2 regions of the Mesorhizobium sp. BHscii genome follow, and region 1 is predicted to be linked to the other one. Evidence: predicted binding sites of a transcription regulator. Region 1 holds the regulator's gene; the other holds the start of a gene.
The links. The regulator LexA, encoded in region 1, represses DNA repair genes until DNA is damaged. The targets are predictions, from matches to a motif close to TGTTCNNNNTGTGTTCNG.

Region 1 (7,161 bases):
CCGATGGCTGGACCAGGCCGGGGCGTGGACGAGAGCGAGGGCGCGATCACAAGCGTCAGCGAACGATCGCTGTTTGCCGACGTTCCTCACGCCGAGCCGCTAGCCGCTTTGCTGCCTGCATCGCACCCGGCCACCCAGTCTCTTTCGCCGGACCGCTCCGCGCCAATACCGGCTCCACAACCGGGGCCCGTCATTCGTTTCCGCCGACAGCTTAGCCATCTTTCACCATCCGGTATCCGCAACAGCATGGCCTCGGCAGCCGGCCTGGAACTCGACCGCGGCGTCGCCTTCCTGCTGGTGCCGGTTTTTCTGGCGTGCGGGGTGATCGTCTATTTTTCGCTTACCGTCGAACCGGACTTTCCGCAGCCCATTGCCGTCGTGGTCCTCACGGCGTTGTGTGCGGCTGTCACGCGCTCATGGCGCAAGACGCATCTGTGCTTCATGGCAGCGTTGCTGTGCGCACTCGGTGTTCTCGCCGCCAAGGTTGAAACCTGGCGCGCGGGAACGCAGATGCTCGGTTCGGAAATCCAGACCCAGCTCACCGGCCGTGTCGTTAGGCTCGATCAGATGGCGAACGGCCGGATCAGGCTGACCATCGACGTGATGTCGACCGCCCGGCCGACACTGCGTTATGCACCGGGACGTGTCAGGGTTTCGGCACGCAAAATTCCCGCTGAGATGACTGCAGGCTCGGTGGCAACCGGTTATGTGCGGCTTTTGCCTCCGACTGGCCCGGTTAGGCCGGACAGTTATGACTTCTCCTTTGACAGCTATTTCGCCGGTATCGGTGCCAGTGGCTTTTTCCTCAGCAATCCGAAGATCGTCGTTTCCGAGGATGCGCCGTTCGCCGCGCGCCTTTCTTCCTCGATCGAAAAGGCGCGCGAAAACATTGCCGACCATATCAGGGACAGCATTGGTGGCGCCGAGGGGGAGATTGCCGCCGCACTGATCATCGGTGTGCGTGCCGGCATTCCCGAAGAGATAAACGAATCGATGCGGCGCACCGGCATCTACCACATCATCTCGATTTCCGGCCTGCACATGGCGCTTGTCGCCGGCACGATCATGGGATTGCTGCGCGGCGCCTTTGCGCTGTTTCCCGATTTTTCGTCACGCCGGCCGGTCAAGAAATATGCGGCTGCTGCCGCACTCCTTTCCATCGCTGCGTATCTCATTTTTTCCGGTATCGTGGTCGCGGCTGAACGCAGCTTCATCATGCTGGCGGTAATGCTTGTCGCCGTGCTGTTCGACCGAGCGGCACTTACCATGCGCAATCTGACGATTTCTGCCATCGCCGTCATCGTCGTGTCGCCGCACGAGGTGGTCGGCCCAAGCTTCCAGATGTCCTTCGCCGCGACTGCTGCTCTCGTGGGCGCCTATGCCGGATGGTCCGACTATCGTGCCGACAGGGCCACGGCGCCGCCACAGCGACGGTCGCCGGTCGCTTTCGTCACGCGAAAACTCGCCGCTGGGACAGGGACCATCGCAATGACCTCCATCATTGCCGGCAGCGCCACCGCGCTCTTCGCCATCTGGCACTTCCAGCGCGTATCGCCGCTTAGCCTGTTCGCCAATCTGGCGGTCATGCCAATCGTCACGGTCGTCATGTTCCTGGCCGTCCTCAGCGCTCTGGCAATGCCTTTCGGCTTCGACGGACCTTTCCTCTACATGATGGGCAAGGGACTGACGGCCATGATCGCAATATCGGGATGGATTTCCGAGCGGTCGCCGGTCGATGCAGTCGGGCTGATCTCGTTGCAGTCGGTTCTGCTGGTGACGGTCGCCCTGGTCATCGCTACGATGGCGACGACATGGTTGCGGCTTGCGGCACTTCCCTTTGCGCTCGCCGGCCTGCTGACGATTTCCGACACGCGCGCCCCCGATGTGCTGATTTCGGAAGATGCGCATCTGGTGGCGCTGCCGATCGGCGGCGGCGAACTTGCCGTCAACCGGGTGCGTTCGAACGAATTCACCACCGACAACTGGAAACATGCGCTGGTTTCAGCGACCATTGTCGAGCCGGAAACATTCGAAAAAGGAGACGTGCGGTTCGACATCGCCGACCCGGCCGACCTGCCGCCTGGAGCGCCCTTCTACTGCACTGCCGGCCTGTGCCTCGCCCGGCACCCGTCCGGCGCGATCATCGCACTCGCCGACGACCGCAAAACCGCACGGCCAGCCTGTGCCTTTGCGGATTTGATCGTCATCGACGATGCCACAGCCTATTATAATCCCTGCCGCAATCCGCTGGTTCTCGTCGTCACCAAACGGCAGCTCGCTCGCATGGGCAGTGCCGCCGTCTTCTTCGATCCGCTATCAGCGACGACGCGCGCAGAAATCCGTTTTGCCGTCAGACAGCCATATAGGCCTTGGCACGAGCAGCGGAGATTTTCGCGCGAGGCGAGGGGCTTGCCGCCATACCGCAGGGCCGAGAAACCCAAGAAGCCTGCCGCTCAGTAACGCCGGATCAGTCCGACGAGCTTGCCTTGCACCTTGACCCGGTCCGGCCCGAAGATGCGCGTCTCATAGGCCGGATTGGCGGCTTCCAGTGCGATCGAGGCGCCCTTGCGGCGGAACCGCTTCAGCGTCGCTTCCTCCTCGTCGACCAATGCGACGATGATCTCGCCAGGCTGGGCGGTGTCGGCGTTGCGGATGATGACCGTGTCGCCGTCGAAAATGCCGGCCTCGATCATCGAATCACCCTTGACCTCCAGCGCGTAGTGCGTGCCGCCGGTGATCATGTCCGGTGGTACCGAGATCGAATGCGTCTGGTGCTGGATGGCGTCGATCGGCACACCGGCAGCGATGCGGCCCATCACCGGTATGGAGATGGTGGCAACGACGTCGTCGTCATTGCCGGCCGCGGGCAGGCGCGAAGGCGCCGGTTTGATCTGTCGTCCGAGGCTGCCCTGCCCAAGGCTGCCCTGAATGACGCTTGGCGAGAATTTGCGAGCCGCATTGAGGCCGGGCGCGATCGAATCGGGCAGGCGCAGCACCTCCAGCGCGCGGGCCCGGTTGGGCAGGCGGCGAATGAAACCGCGCTCCTCCAGCGCCGTGATCAGCCGATGGATCCCCGACTTCGAGGCGAGGTCGAGCGCTTCCTTCATCTCGTCGAACGAGGGCGGAATGCCGCTTTCCTTCAGCCGCTCGTGGATGAACATCAGCAGTTCATGTTGTTTGCGTGTCAGCATCGCGACCCCCAACAGAATCAGAAAAACAAACCCAGAACAAACACTATCTGTTCCAGTTGTGTTCCGCAACCGTTTAAAGTTTAATGAATGTGTTGACGTTTTGTTCAGCGTAGCATCAGCACGCTGCACGCGGCGCCCGTCGCGGCTGGGGGAGCGAATGGCTCGCGCACGATCAGCCCGTTGGCGTCGGCCAGCATTTTGAGCATCGAGGAATCCTGGACGCCGAACGGGGTCGCCAGTGGCGTGCCGGCTTCTTCCTTCACCACCGCGCGTACATAGTCCTGCCTGAGATCGTTGGCCGGCATGGCGGCGCCGAGCCGCGCCTGACGCATGTCCTGCCGGAAGGCGCGGCCGCCGAGCCGCGCAAGCAGCGGCTTCAGAAAGAGCTGCGTGCAGACCAGGCTCGCCACCGGATTGCCAGGCAGGCCGATGCAGCGGATGTCGCCCAGCCGCCCGAACATCAACGGCTTGCCAGGCCGCATGGCGATTTTCCAGAAATCGAGCGTCATGCCTTCACCGGTCAGCACGTCATGGACCAGGTCATGGTCGCCGACCGAGGCGCCGCCCAGCGTGACAATGACGTCGGCGCCTGCGTCGACCGCTTGTTTCACCAGCGTGGCGATCGCCTCCTTGCGGTCGGGGGCGATGCCGAGATCGAGCGCGCTGGCGCCGACCGAGCGGGCCGCGGCGGCGACGCCATAGGCATTGGACGAGATGATCTGGTCGGGGCCAAGGTCGCTGCCCGGCGGCAGCAATTCGTCGCCGGTGGCGATGATGGCGATCAGCGGCCGTTTCACCACGCTGACCTGCGGGTGGTTGGCCGACGCCGCCAGCGACAATGCCGCCGGATCAAGCGGGCGGCCTTTCTCCAGCAGGATGTCGCCCTTCGAGAAATCGAGCCCGAGGCAGCGGATGTTGCGGCCTTCAACCGTCGACGCGGTCACTTCGACGCTGCCGCCGCCGAGATCCCTGGCATTCTCCTGGATGACGATGGTGTCGGCGCCTGCAGGAAGCGGCGCGCCGGTGAAGATGCGCACGGCCTGCGCCGGGCCGACTGTTCCGGCAAAGCCGCGTCCGGCCGGCGCCATGCCGATCACCGAAAGTCTTGCGGGCACGGACGCTACGTCCTCGGCCCGCACGGCATAGCCGTCCATAGCGGACGCGTTGAACGGCGGCTGGGTGCGAAGCGCCAGAAGCGGCTCCGCCAGCACGCGGTCGGCGGCGTCCATCAGGGCGACGCATTCAGCCTGCAAGGGCGCAGCATCCTCAAGCAGGCGCTCGAGCGCCTCGGCGACCGGAAGCAGTGCCATTATTGGCCTGCCCCCTTGGCGTCCGCCTTGTAGTCGCCGGATTTGCCGCCGGTCTTTTCCACCAGCCTGATGCCCGAGATCACCATGGCGCGGTCGACCGCCTTGGCCATGTCATAGATGGTCAGGCAGGCGACCGAGACGGCGGTCAGCGCTTCCATCTCGACGCCGGTCTTACCTGTGACGCGGGCCAGCGCCGTGACCTTCAGGCCTGGCAGCGTCGCGTCCGGTTCGATGTCAACGGATATCTTGGTCAACAGCAGCGGATGGCAGAGCGGGATCAGCTCATGCGTCCTCTTGGCCGCCATGATGCCGGCGATGCGCGCCGTGCCCAGCACGTCGCCCTTCTTGGCATCGCCGTCAAGAATCATCTTCAGCGTTTCGGGCCGCATCGCGACAAGACCTTCGGCGATTGCCGTGCGCGTCGTCTCCGCCTTGTCGCCGACATCGACCATATTGGCTTCGCCTTTCGCGCCAAGATGGGTGAGGGCGGCCGTCATCGTCAGTCAGCCTTAGAGCGACGTGCGTCCGTTTGGACGCGCAAAGTACTCTCTAACCCTTTGAAACTATGCATCGTGCTCTCCAAAAATCGATTCCGATCTTCGGGCCGATGCATGAGCCGGCGCCTTGCCCGTCAAAAGCAGGCGCGTTGCAGTGGCCACATTCTGTTGCCGCATCAGGCTCTCGCCGACGAGGAATGTACCGATGTCGCTCCGTTCCAGCCTGCGGCAGTCTTCGTGCGAGAAAATACCGCTCTCGCTGACCAGCAGGCGGTCTGCCGGCACCATCTTCGCGAGCCGCTCCGAGGTCTCGATGCTGGTTTCGAACGTCCGGAGATTGCGGTTGTTGATGCCGATCAGCCGCGATGACAGTTTCAGCGCGCGTTCCGTCTCGGCCTCGTCATGCACTTCGACCAGTGCGTCCATGCCGAGTTCGAACGCCGTCGTTTCGAGTTCGCTGGCCACGGCGTCATCGACGCTCGCCATGATGATCAGGATGGCATCCGCGCCCCACGCACGGGCTTCGAACACCTGATAGGGCTCGAACAGAAAATCCTTGCGCAAAGCGGGCAATGTCACGGCGTTGCGCGCATCGGTGAGGAATTTAGGCGCGCCCTGGAAGGACGGCGCGTCGGTCAGCACGGAAAGGCAGGCAGCACCACCTTTCGCATAGGCCCTGGCCAGTGCCGGCGGATCGAAATCGGCGCGGATCAGGCCCTTGGACGGGCTCGCCTTCTTGATCTCGGCGATCAGCGCGAAGCTGCCGGATTTGCGCTTGGCTTCAAGAGCCGAGAGAAAGCCGCGCGCTGCGTCGGTGTCCTTCGCCCGCGCCTTGATCTCGGCAAGCGGCACGCGCGCCTTCGCCGCAGCGATCTCGTCGCGCTTGTAGGCTTCGATCTTACGCAGGATATCAGACACGGCTCTATCCGTTCGAAATCTCGACCAGCCGGTCGAGCACTTTCAGCGACCGGCCGCTGTCGATGGCTTGCGCTGCCGTGGCCATGCCGTCGGCAAGCGTCGTCGCCTTGCCCGCCACCACCAGTCCGGCGCCGGCGTTCATCAGCACTGTATCACGAAAGGCGCCGGCAGCGCCGCCCAGCATATCGCGCAGCGCCTGGGCGTTGTAGGCGGCGTCGCCGCCGCGCAACTCGTCCTTGGTGTGCCGCTTCAGCCCGACCGCTTCCGGGGTCAGTGAAAAGCTGCGGATCTCGCCGCCGACCAGTTCGGCCACTTGGGTCTCACCGGTGGTGGTGATCTCGTCATAGCCGTCGCCATGGGCGACCCAGGCGTGGTCGGCGCCCAGTGCCTTCAGCGTCTCGGCCACCGGCATGATCCATTCAGGCAAGAAGACGCCGACCATCTGCCGGCTCACACTGGCCGGATTGGAGAGCGGGCCAAGCAGGTTGAAGATGGTGCGGGTGCCGAGCTCGACGCGGATCGGGCCGACATGCTTCATCGCCGGATGATGCGCCGGCGCGAACATGAAGCCGACGCCTGTGTCGTGGATACAGCGGCCGATCGTTTCCGGCGGGATATCGATCTTGACGCCGAGCGCGGTCAGCACGTCGGCGGCGCCGGTCTGCGAGGATAGTCCGCGATTGCCGTGCTTGGCCACCGGCACGCCGCAGGCGGCGATGACGAAGGCGGATGCGGTCGATATGTTGACGCTGTGCGAATTGTCGCCGCCGGTGCCGACGATGTCGATCGCGCCAGCGGGCGCGTCGACGCGCAGCATCTTGGCGCGCATGGTGGCGACGGCGCCGGAAATCTCGCTCACCGTCTCGCCGCGCACGCGCAGCGCCATCAGGAAGCCGCCGATCTGGCCGGGCGTAGCGTCGCCCGACATGATGATGTCGAAGGCCTCGCGCGCCTCCTCGAAGGAAAGGGAGTTGCCGGTGGCGACCTTGGCGATATGGGTCTTGAGCGCGCTCATCTGGTCAGGGCTTGGGCAACGGCGGTCTGGTCGATGCGAACGTCGTACTGCGTCTGCAGCTGCGCCACCAGCTGGTCGAGCAGGTCGTCGGACATGCCGGCGGTGAACGATTTCTGCGCGTCGTCCGGCACCGAGCTGGCGTCGGCTCCGGCAGGTTCGAAGACTTCGGCGATCTTGAACAGGATCTGTCCGTCGCCGGTGGGCGAGGGGATCAATCCGATCCCGCCTTC
Region 2 (7,161 bases), on a different contig from region 1:
TCGCATGCCTTCACCGCCGCGCCATAGCTCAGGCGTCGCCGCGATGGCGGGAACTCGGTCAGGAACTCGTGCATGTCGAAGAGCGAAGCGATTATGCGCTTGTGGCCGGCGCCGACGGTAACGGCGACGGGGGTGAAGAGCATCGGGTCGTGCATTCTTGCCTCTCGAATTGGGCGGAGGTGACGGCGGACGCCGCTCTCCGATCTGAATCGGACGCCCAGAAACGCGGATTGCGGCATCAGGTTCCATGTTGCCGAGATTTGATTTTCGCCACCAAGCTCCGCCGCATGAGCGGCGTGCCGAAGAGGCAGCCTATTTCCACATGTCACGCATGCGGGCGCCAAGGTCGACGCGCACTTGCGGCTGGCGGCGCGGATCGTCCTTGGCCGGGACGCTCGCCCATGATGTCTGTTCGAAGGCGCCGAGGATCGAGGCCGGGATGAAGCGGGTGCGCGAGGCGTAAACGTGGCGATCGCCGCGCGCCGCCTGGCCGTGGACGAAAAAGCGCTGCGGCATGACCAGGTGCAGACCGTCCTTGGCCCGCGTCATCGCCACATAGAGCAGGCGGCGCTCCTCGTCGATATCCTCCTTCGAGCCGACGGCGAGATCGATCGGGATGCAGCCGTCGACGGTGTTGAGCACGAAGACGTTCTTCCATTCCTGGCCCTTGGCCGAATGGATGGTCGACAGGATCAGATAGTCCTCGTCGCGATGCGGTGGCCCGGCCTCGTCGCTGGTTGCATCCGGCGGATCGAGCGTCAGCTCGGTCAGGAAACGCTCGCGCGAGGCATAGCCCGAGGCGATCTGTTCGAGCTGCAGAATATCGGCCCGGCGCGTCGTTGCGTCCTCGTGGATGCGGTCGAGATGCGGCTCATACCAGAGCCTGACCTGTTCGAGATCAACAGGCCATTTTCCCGACCCGGTGCGAAGCTGCGAGAACAGCGCGACGAAGCCCGGCCAGTCGTCGGCGGCGCGTTGCGGCGGCCGGTAGCGCGCCAGCCCCATCGTTTCGTCGAGCGAAGTCGCCATGGTGTCGACGATCTGCGAAGCCGCCGAAGGGCCGATACCGGGCAAAAGCTGCAGCACGCGAAAACCGGCGACGCGGTCACGCGGGTTTTCGGCGAAGCGCAGCACCGCCAGCACGTCCTTGACATGGGCGGCGTCGAGGAATTTCAGCCCGCCGAACTTGACGAACGGGATGTTGCGGCGCGTCAGCTCGATCTCCAGCGGCCCGCTGTGGTGCGAGGCGCGAAACAGCACGGCCTGCGCTTTCAGCGCCGTGCCGGCCTCACGCTCGGTGAGGATAGCCTGGCAGACGTAACTCGCCTGCTCGGCTTCGTCGCGAACGCTGACCAGCCTCGGCTTTTCCGCCGATTTGCGCTCCGACCAGAGGTTCTTGGTAAAGCGCTCCGAGGCCTCGCCGATCACCGCATTGGCGGCGGCCAGGATGGTCTCGGTCGAGCGGTAGTTGCGCTCAAGCATGACGATCTCGGCCGGCTGCGCGAACTGTTTGGGGAAGTCGAGGATGTTGCGCACTTCCGCCGCTCGAAACGAATAGATCGACTGCGCATCGTCACCGACCACCGTCAGCCCGGAGCCGTCCGGCTTGAGCGCCGTGAGGATCGAGGCCTGCAGCCGGTTGGTGTCCTGGTATTCGTCGACCAGCACATGGTCGAAGCGCCCGCCCAGATGCGCTGATATCTCCGGCTCGCCGGCCATCTGCGCCCAGTAGAGCAACAGGTCGTCGTAATCGAGCACGTTCTGCGCCTGCTTGGTCTCGACATATCGGGCGAACAGCGTCTTAAGCTGTTCTGCCCAACTCGCGCACCAGGGAAACACCGAACCGAGAATCTCGCCGAGCGGCGCCTGCGCGTTGACGGCACGCGAATAGATCGCCAGGCACGTGCCCTTGGTCGGAAAACGGCCTTCGGTTTTGGAGAAGCCGAGTTCGTGCCGGGCGAGGTTCATCAAGTCGGCCGAATCCTCGCGGTCATGGATGGTGAAGGCCGGATCGAGGCCGATCTCCGGCGCATAATCGCGCAGCAGCCTGGCGCCGATGCCGTGAAACGTGCCGGCCCAGCTCAGCGCATCGGTGATGATGGAAGCGTCTCGGCCGAGCACCTCGCCGGCGATGCGTTCGACCCGCTTGGCCATTTCCGATGCGGCACGACGCGAAAACGTCATCAAAAGGATGCGCCTGGGGTCAGCGCCCCTGACGATCAGATGCGCGACGCGATGCGCCAGCGTGCTGGTCTTGCCGGAGCCGGCTCCGGCGATCACCAGTAGCGGCCCGGCGACCTTGCCGTCGCCATGCTCGACGGCAAGGCACTGCTCGGCATTCAGCTTCGCGAGATAGTCAGGCCGGAAGGTCGAATCACGGGCAGCGAGGTTCATTGCCCATCAAGCATCGTTTCCGCTTTGTTCGCAACGGTTTCGACGCGAAAGTTGCGATCGATGCGTCCGTTTCTACTGGCGCACCAGCCGATGAACTGGACTTAGCGCTCGGGCTCTACGCCCATTGCCGCCGACTGCCGCCGCAACGACTTGTCGTCATCGGGAGGCGGCAGCAACAGCGGATCGAAGTCGTCGGGCACCTCGTCAATGATTTCCCTGACTATACGGTAGGCCACGTAGACGGCGGCACCGGCTATGAGCAGACGGATCATGATTTTCTCCATTGGTGTGGACCAACCGAAGAGCCCGCGTTTTGTTCCTCGCTCTCTCGTTTTGTTCCCCGCTTTCCGAACGCCCCGAGCTCTGCCTGAGTGTGCAACCAAATCGGCACCGTCTCGTTTGCCCGATGACAGGAGGTTGCGATGAACAAGCTCTCAATTTTGCTGGCCCCGACCTGGCTCGTTTTGGCGGCAGCGCTGGCTGTCGCGGCTTGCGATAACAATATCCCACCGACAAAGGCCCCCGGCGCCGATCAAAACCCGCAAGTCGACCCTGCACCCAAGTCCACGTCAGGCGATGATCAACCCGGCACGCCGCCGGCGCAGTGATGGAACGCAGAAAAAGCGGCCGGCGCCGCTTGGGAGGGGGCGATGACGCCGGCCAGGCGGGTATCAGGTCCGCCGCATACATAGAGATAGCTGAGTCTTGCTGTTGCGTCATGGGGCGATCGCGGAAGACGACCGCGTTGGACAGTCAATCAACTGACAAATGTGACAAAACTGCCATTTTCAGATGCGAGAAGCCGCTGCTCGCAAGGCCGCGTCGTCGCAGCAGGTTCCCGGCCCAACCCGGGGCTGGCTCTCTGGTCCGGTGAGGCCGGCGATCGGATCTTTCCTCCCGCGGCATCAGGCAATCTGCCGCCGCCGGCCATTTTCATGCCTTATGCGGCCAACCGGCGCTCAAGCTCTTGCGAAGCGCTGACGTCCCGTGCAAAAGCGCGGCCATGCTGATCATTAACGACCTTTCGCTCCGCATGGCTGGACGCCTGCTTCTCGACCATGCCTCGCTGACCTTGCCGGCCGGCAGCAAGGCAGGCCTCGTCGGCCGCAACGGCACCGGCAAGACCACTTTGTTCAAGGCGATCACCGGCGACCTCGCCTCCGAGACCGGCTCGATCAGCCTGCCGAAGAACACGCGCATAGGCCAGGTGGCGCAGGAAGCGCCCGGCACCGAGGAGCCGCTGATCGAGATCGTGCTCAAGGCCGACCTGGAACGCTCCGCATTGATCGAGGAGGAAAAGTCGGCGACCGATCCGCACCGCATCGCCGACATCCACATGCGGCTGGCCGATATCGACGCCCATTCGGCCGAGTCGCGTGCCGCCACCATCCTCGCCGGCCTCGGCTTCGACGACGACGCCCAGCGACGGCCAGCCTCCTCGTTCTCCGGCGGCTGGCGCATGCGCGTCGCACTCGCCGCAGTGCTGTTTGCCGAGCCCGATCTGCTGCTGCTCGACGAGCCGACCAACTACCTCGACCTCGAAGGCACGCTGTGGCTGGAAAACTACGTGTCGAAATATCCGCACACCGTACTTCTGATCTCGCACGACCGCGACCTGCTCAACCGCGCCGTCAACTCGATCGTCCATCTCGACCAGAAGAAGCTGACTCTCTGGCGCGGCGGCTACGACCAGTTCGAACGCCAATACACCGAGCAGCGCGAATTGCAGGAGAAGGGCAGGGTCAAGCAGGAAGCCGCGCGCAAGCACATGGAATCCTTCGTCGAGCGCTTTCGGGCCAAGGCTTCCAAGGCGAGACAGGCGCAGTCGCGCATCAAGGCGCTGGAGAAGATGAAGCCGATCGCCGCAATTGTGAACGACAACGTGCGGCCGTTTTCCTTTCCCGAGCCGGTGAAGACGGTCGCCTCGCCGATCATCGCGCTGAACAACGTCAATGTCGGCTATACCGAGGGTCAGCCGATCCTGAAGAAGATGACGCTGCGCATCGACGCCGATGACCGCATCGCGCTGCTTGGTGCCAATGGCAACGGCAAGTCGACCTTCGCCAAGCTTCTGTCGGGCCGGCTGAAGCAGGAGACCGGCACCATGACGGTGGCGCCCGGGCTGAAGGTGGCGATCTTTGCCCAGCATCAGCTCGACGATCTCCGGCCGAACGAAAACGCCTATGAGCATGTCCGCCGGCTGATGCCGGAAGCGCCGGAATCGAAAGTGCGCGGCCGCGTCGCCCAGTTCGGCCTGACCACCGAAAAGATGAACACCGCCGCCAAGGACCTGTCGGGCGGCGAGAAGGCGCGACTGCTGATGGGCCTGTCGGCTTTCGAGGGCCCAAACCTGTTCATCCTCGACGAACCGACCAACCATCTCGACATCGACAGCCGTGAATCGCTGATCCATGCGCTGAACGAGTTTCCCGGCGCCGTCATCCTGATCTCGCACGACCGCCATCTGCTCGAGGCAACGGCCGACCGCCTATGGCTGGTCAAGGATGGGACGGTCAATCCTTTTGACGGCGACCTCGATGACTACAAGACGCTGGTCACCGGTGTTTCCGGCGACCGCCGCGGCAAGCGCGAAGCCGAAAAAGCCTCGAAGGCCGACCGCCGCCGCGACGCGGCCGCACGCCGCGCCATCTTCGAGCCACTGGCCAAGGAAATCCGCGCCACCGAAGCGCTGATGGACCGCATCCGTAAGCGCATCGACTTGATCGAGGACGAACTCGCCAACCCAGCGGTCTATGAAAAGGACCCGTCGACGGCGACACGGCTGGCCAAGGAGCGCTCGCAACTGGCCCAGACGCTGGCCGCCCATGAGGAAAAATGGCTGTCGATGTCGGCGGAATACGAGGAAGGCACGGCGGAGTAGCGCCATCTGGCCCTACACGCCGCCGCCATAAACGGCTAGTTTGGCCCTATGAATCAGCACGCCAAGCTCAGGATCGGCCATTCGGCCTGTCCGCATGATTGCCCTTCGACCTGCGCGCTCGAGGTCGAGCTACTCGACAGCAAGCGCATCGGCCGCGTCCATGGCGCAAAGGCCAACACGTATACGTCAGGCGTCATCTGCGCCAAGGTCGCCCGCTATGCCGATCGCGTCCATCACCCCGACCGCTTGTTGAAGCCACTGATCCGCGCCGGCGCCAAAGGTGAGGGCGTCTGGAAGGAAGCGAGCTGGGAGGCCGCACTCGACCTCGTCGCCGAAAAATTCATTGCGGCCGAGGCAAAATGCGGCTCGGAGACGGTCTGGCCCTATTACTATGCCGGCACGATGGGGCTGGTGCAGCGCGACGGCATCGAGCGGCTGCGCCACGCGAAAAAGTACTCCGGCTTCTTCGGTTCTATCTGCACCAATCTGGCTTGGACCGGCTGGATGATGGGCGCCGGGGCGTTGCGCGGTCCCGACCCGCGCGAGATGGCCAAGTCCGACTGCGTGGTGATCTGGGGCACCAATGCCGTGGCCACCCAGGTCAACGTCATGACCCACGCGATCAAGGCGCGCAAGGAACGCGGCGCCAAAATCGTCGTCATCGACGTCTACGAGAATGCGACGATGAAGCAGGCCGATCTCGGCCTGGTGCTGAAGCCCGGCACCGACGGCGCGCTGGCCTGCGCGGTGATGCATGTGCTGTTCCGTGACGGCATGGCCGACCGCGCCTATTTGGAAAAATACACCGACGACCCCCACGGTCTGGAAGCGCATCTTCGGACGAGGACGCCGCAATGGGCGGCTGATATTACCGGGCTTTCCCTCGACGAGATCGAGGCCTTTGCCCGTCTCGTCGGCACGACGAAGAAAACCTATTTCCGCCTCGGCTACGGCTTCTCGCGCCAGCGCAACGGCTCGGTCAACATGCATGCCGCAGCCTCGATCGCCGCGGTCACCGGCTGCTGGCAATATGAGGGCGGCGGCGCCTTCCATTCCAATTCGGGTATCTTCAAGCTGAACCAGGAACTGCTGGAAGGCGCGCGGATGCGCGACCCCGCGATCCGCCATCTCGACCATTCGCGCATCGGCCCGGTGCTGACCGGGGCGGCGGATGCGCTTTATGGCGGCCCGCCGGTGACGGCGCTGCTGATCCAGAACACCAATCCGGTCAATGTCGCGCCGGAGCAGCGGCTGGTGAAGCAGGGCTTTTTACGCGACGACCTGTTTTCCTGCGTGCACGAGCAGTTCATGACCGACACCGCAAAACTCGCCGATGTCGTGCTGCCGGCGACGATGTTCCTCGAGCATGACGATGTCTACAAGGGCGGCGGCAACCAGCACATCACGCTCGGTCCGAAGCTGATCGACCCGCCGGAAGGGCCGCGCACCAACCATTTCGTCATCGAGGAACTCGGCAAGCGGCTCGGTGTTGGCGACAGGCCTGGCTTTGGCATGACCGAGCAGCAGCATATCGACATCATTTTGGGCAAGCGCGGGCTCGGCAGTTTTTCGAGCCTGAAGGAAGAAAAGTGGCTCGATCTCCAGCCGGATTTCGAGGCGGCGCATTTTATTGACGGCTTCGGCCACGCGGACGGAAAATTCCGCTTCCGCGCCGACTGGACCGGGCAGGCGGCGCCTAACCGGCCGCCGAAAAGCATGGGCCTGTTCGGGCCGGTGGCAAGCCTGCCGGAATTCCCCGACCACGTCGACCTGATCGAGGTGGCGGATGCGGCGCATCCGTTCCGGCTGACCACCTCGCCGGCGCGCAATTTCCTCAACTCGACTTTTTCGGAGACGCCGGTGTCGAAGGCCAAGGAGGGCCGGCC

Region 2: ACWTU7_RS00035 (ATP-dependent helicase) is a predicted target of LexA. The motif match lies at 2,409-2,426, and genes of this name have one in related genera.

The regions. Positions count from the first base shown of each region.
Region 1 covers NZ_JBSPKW010000018.1:117,204-124,364, forward strand. Annotated here, with positions in the region: gene ACWTU7_RS22995 (ComEC/Rec2 family competence protein) at 4-2,460, shown strand; gene lexA (transcriptional repressor LexA) at 2,454-3,191, opposite strand; gene ACWTU7_RS23005 (molybdopterin molybdotransferase MoeA) at 3,296-4,501, opposite strand; gene moaC (cyclic pyranopterin monophosphate synthase MoaC) at 4,501-4,998, opposite strand; gene trpC (indole-3-glycerol phosphate synthase TrpC) at 5,065-5,916, opposite strand; gene trpD (anthranilate phosphoribosyltransferase) at 5,921-6,931, opposite strand; gene ACWTU7_RS23025 (SurA N-terminal domain-containing protein) at 6,928-7,161, opposite strand, start outside.
Region 2 covers NZ_JBSPKW010000001.1:1,924-9,084, reverse strand. Annotated here, with positions in the region: gene ACWTU7_RS00040 (DUF982 domain-containing protein) at 1-155, opposite strand, end outside; gene ACWTU7_RS00035 (ATP-dependent helicase) at 313-2,394, opposite strand; gene ACWTU7_RS00030 (hypothetical protein) at 2,496-2,666, opposite strand; gene ACWTU7_RS00025 (hypothetical protein) at 2,817-3,002, shown strand; gene ACWTU7_RS00020 (ATP-binding cassette domain-containing protein) at 3,398-5,275, shown strand; gene ACWTU7_RS00015 (molybdopterin-containing oxidoreductase family protein) at 5,324-7,161, shown strand, end outside.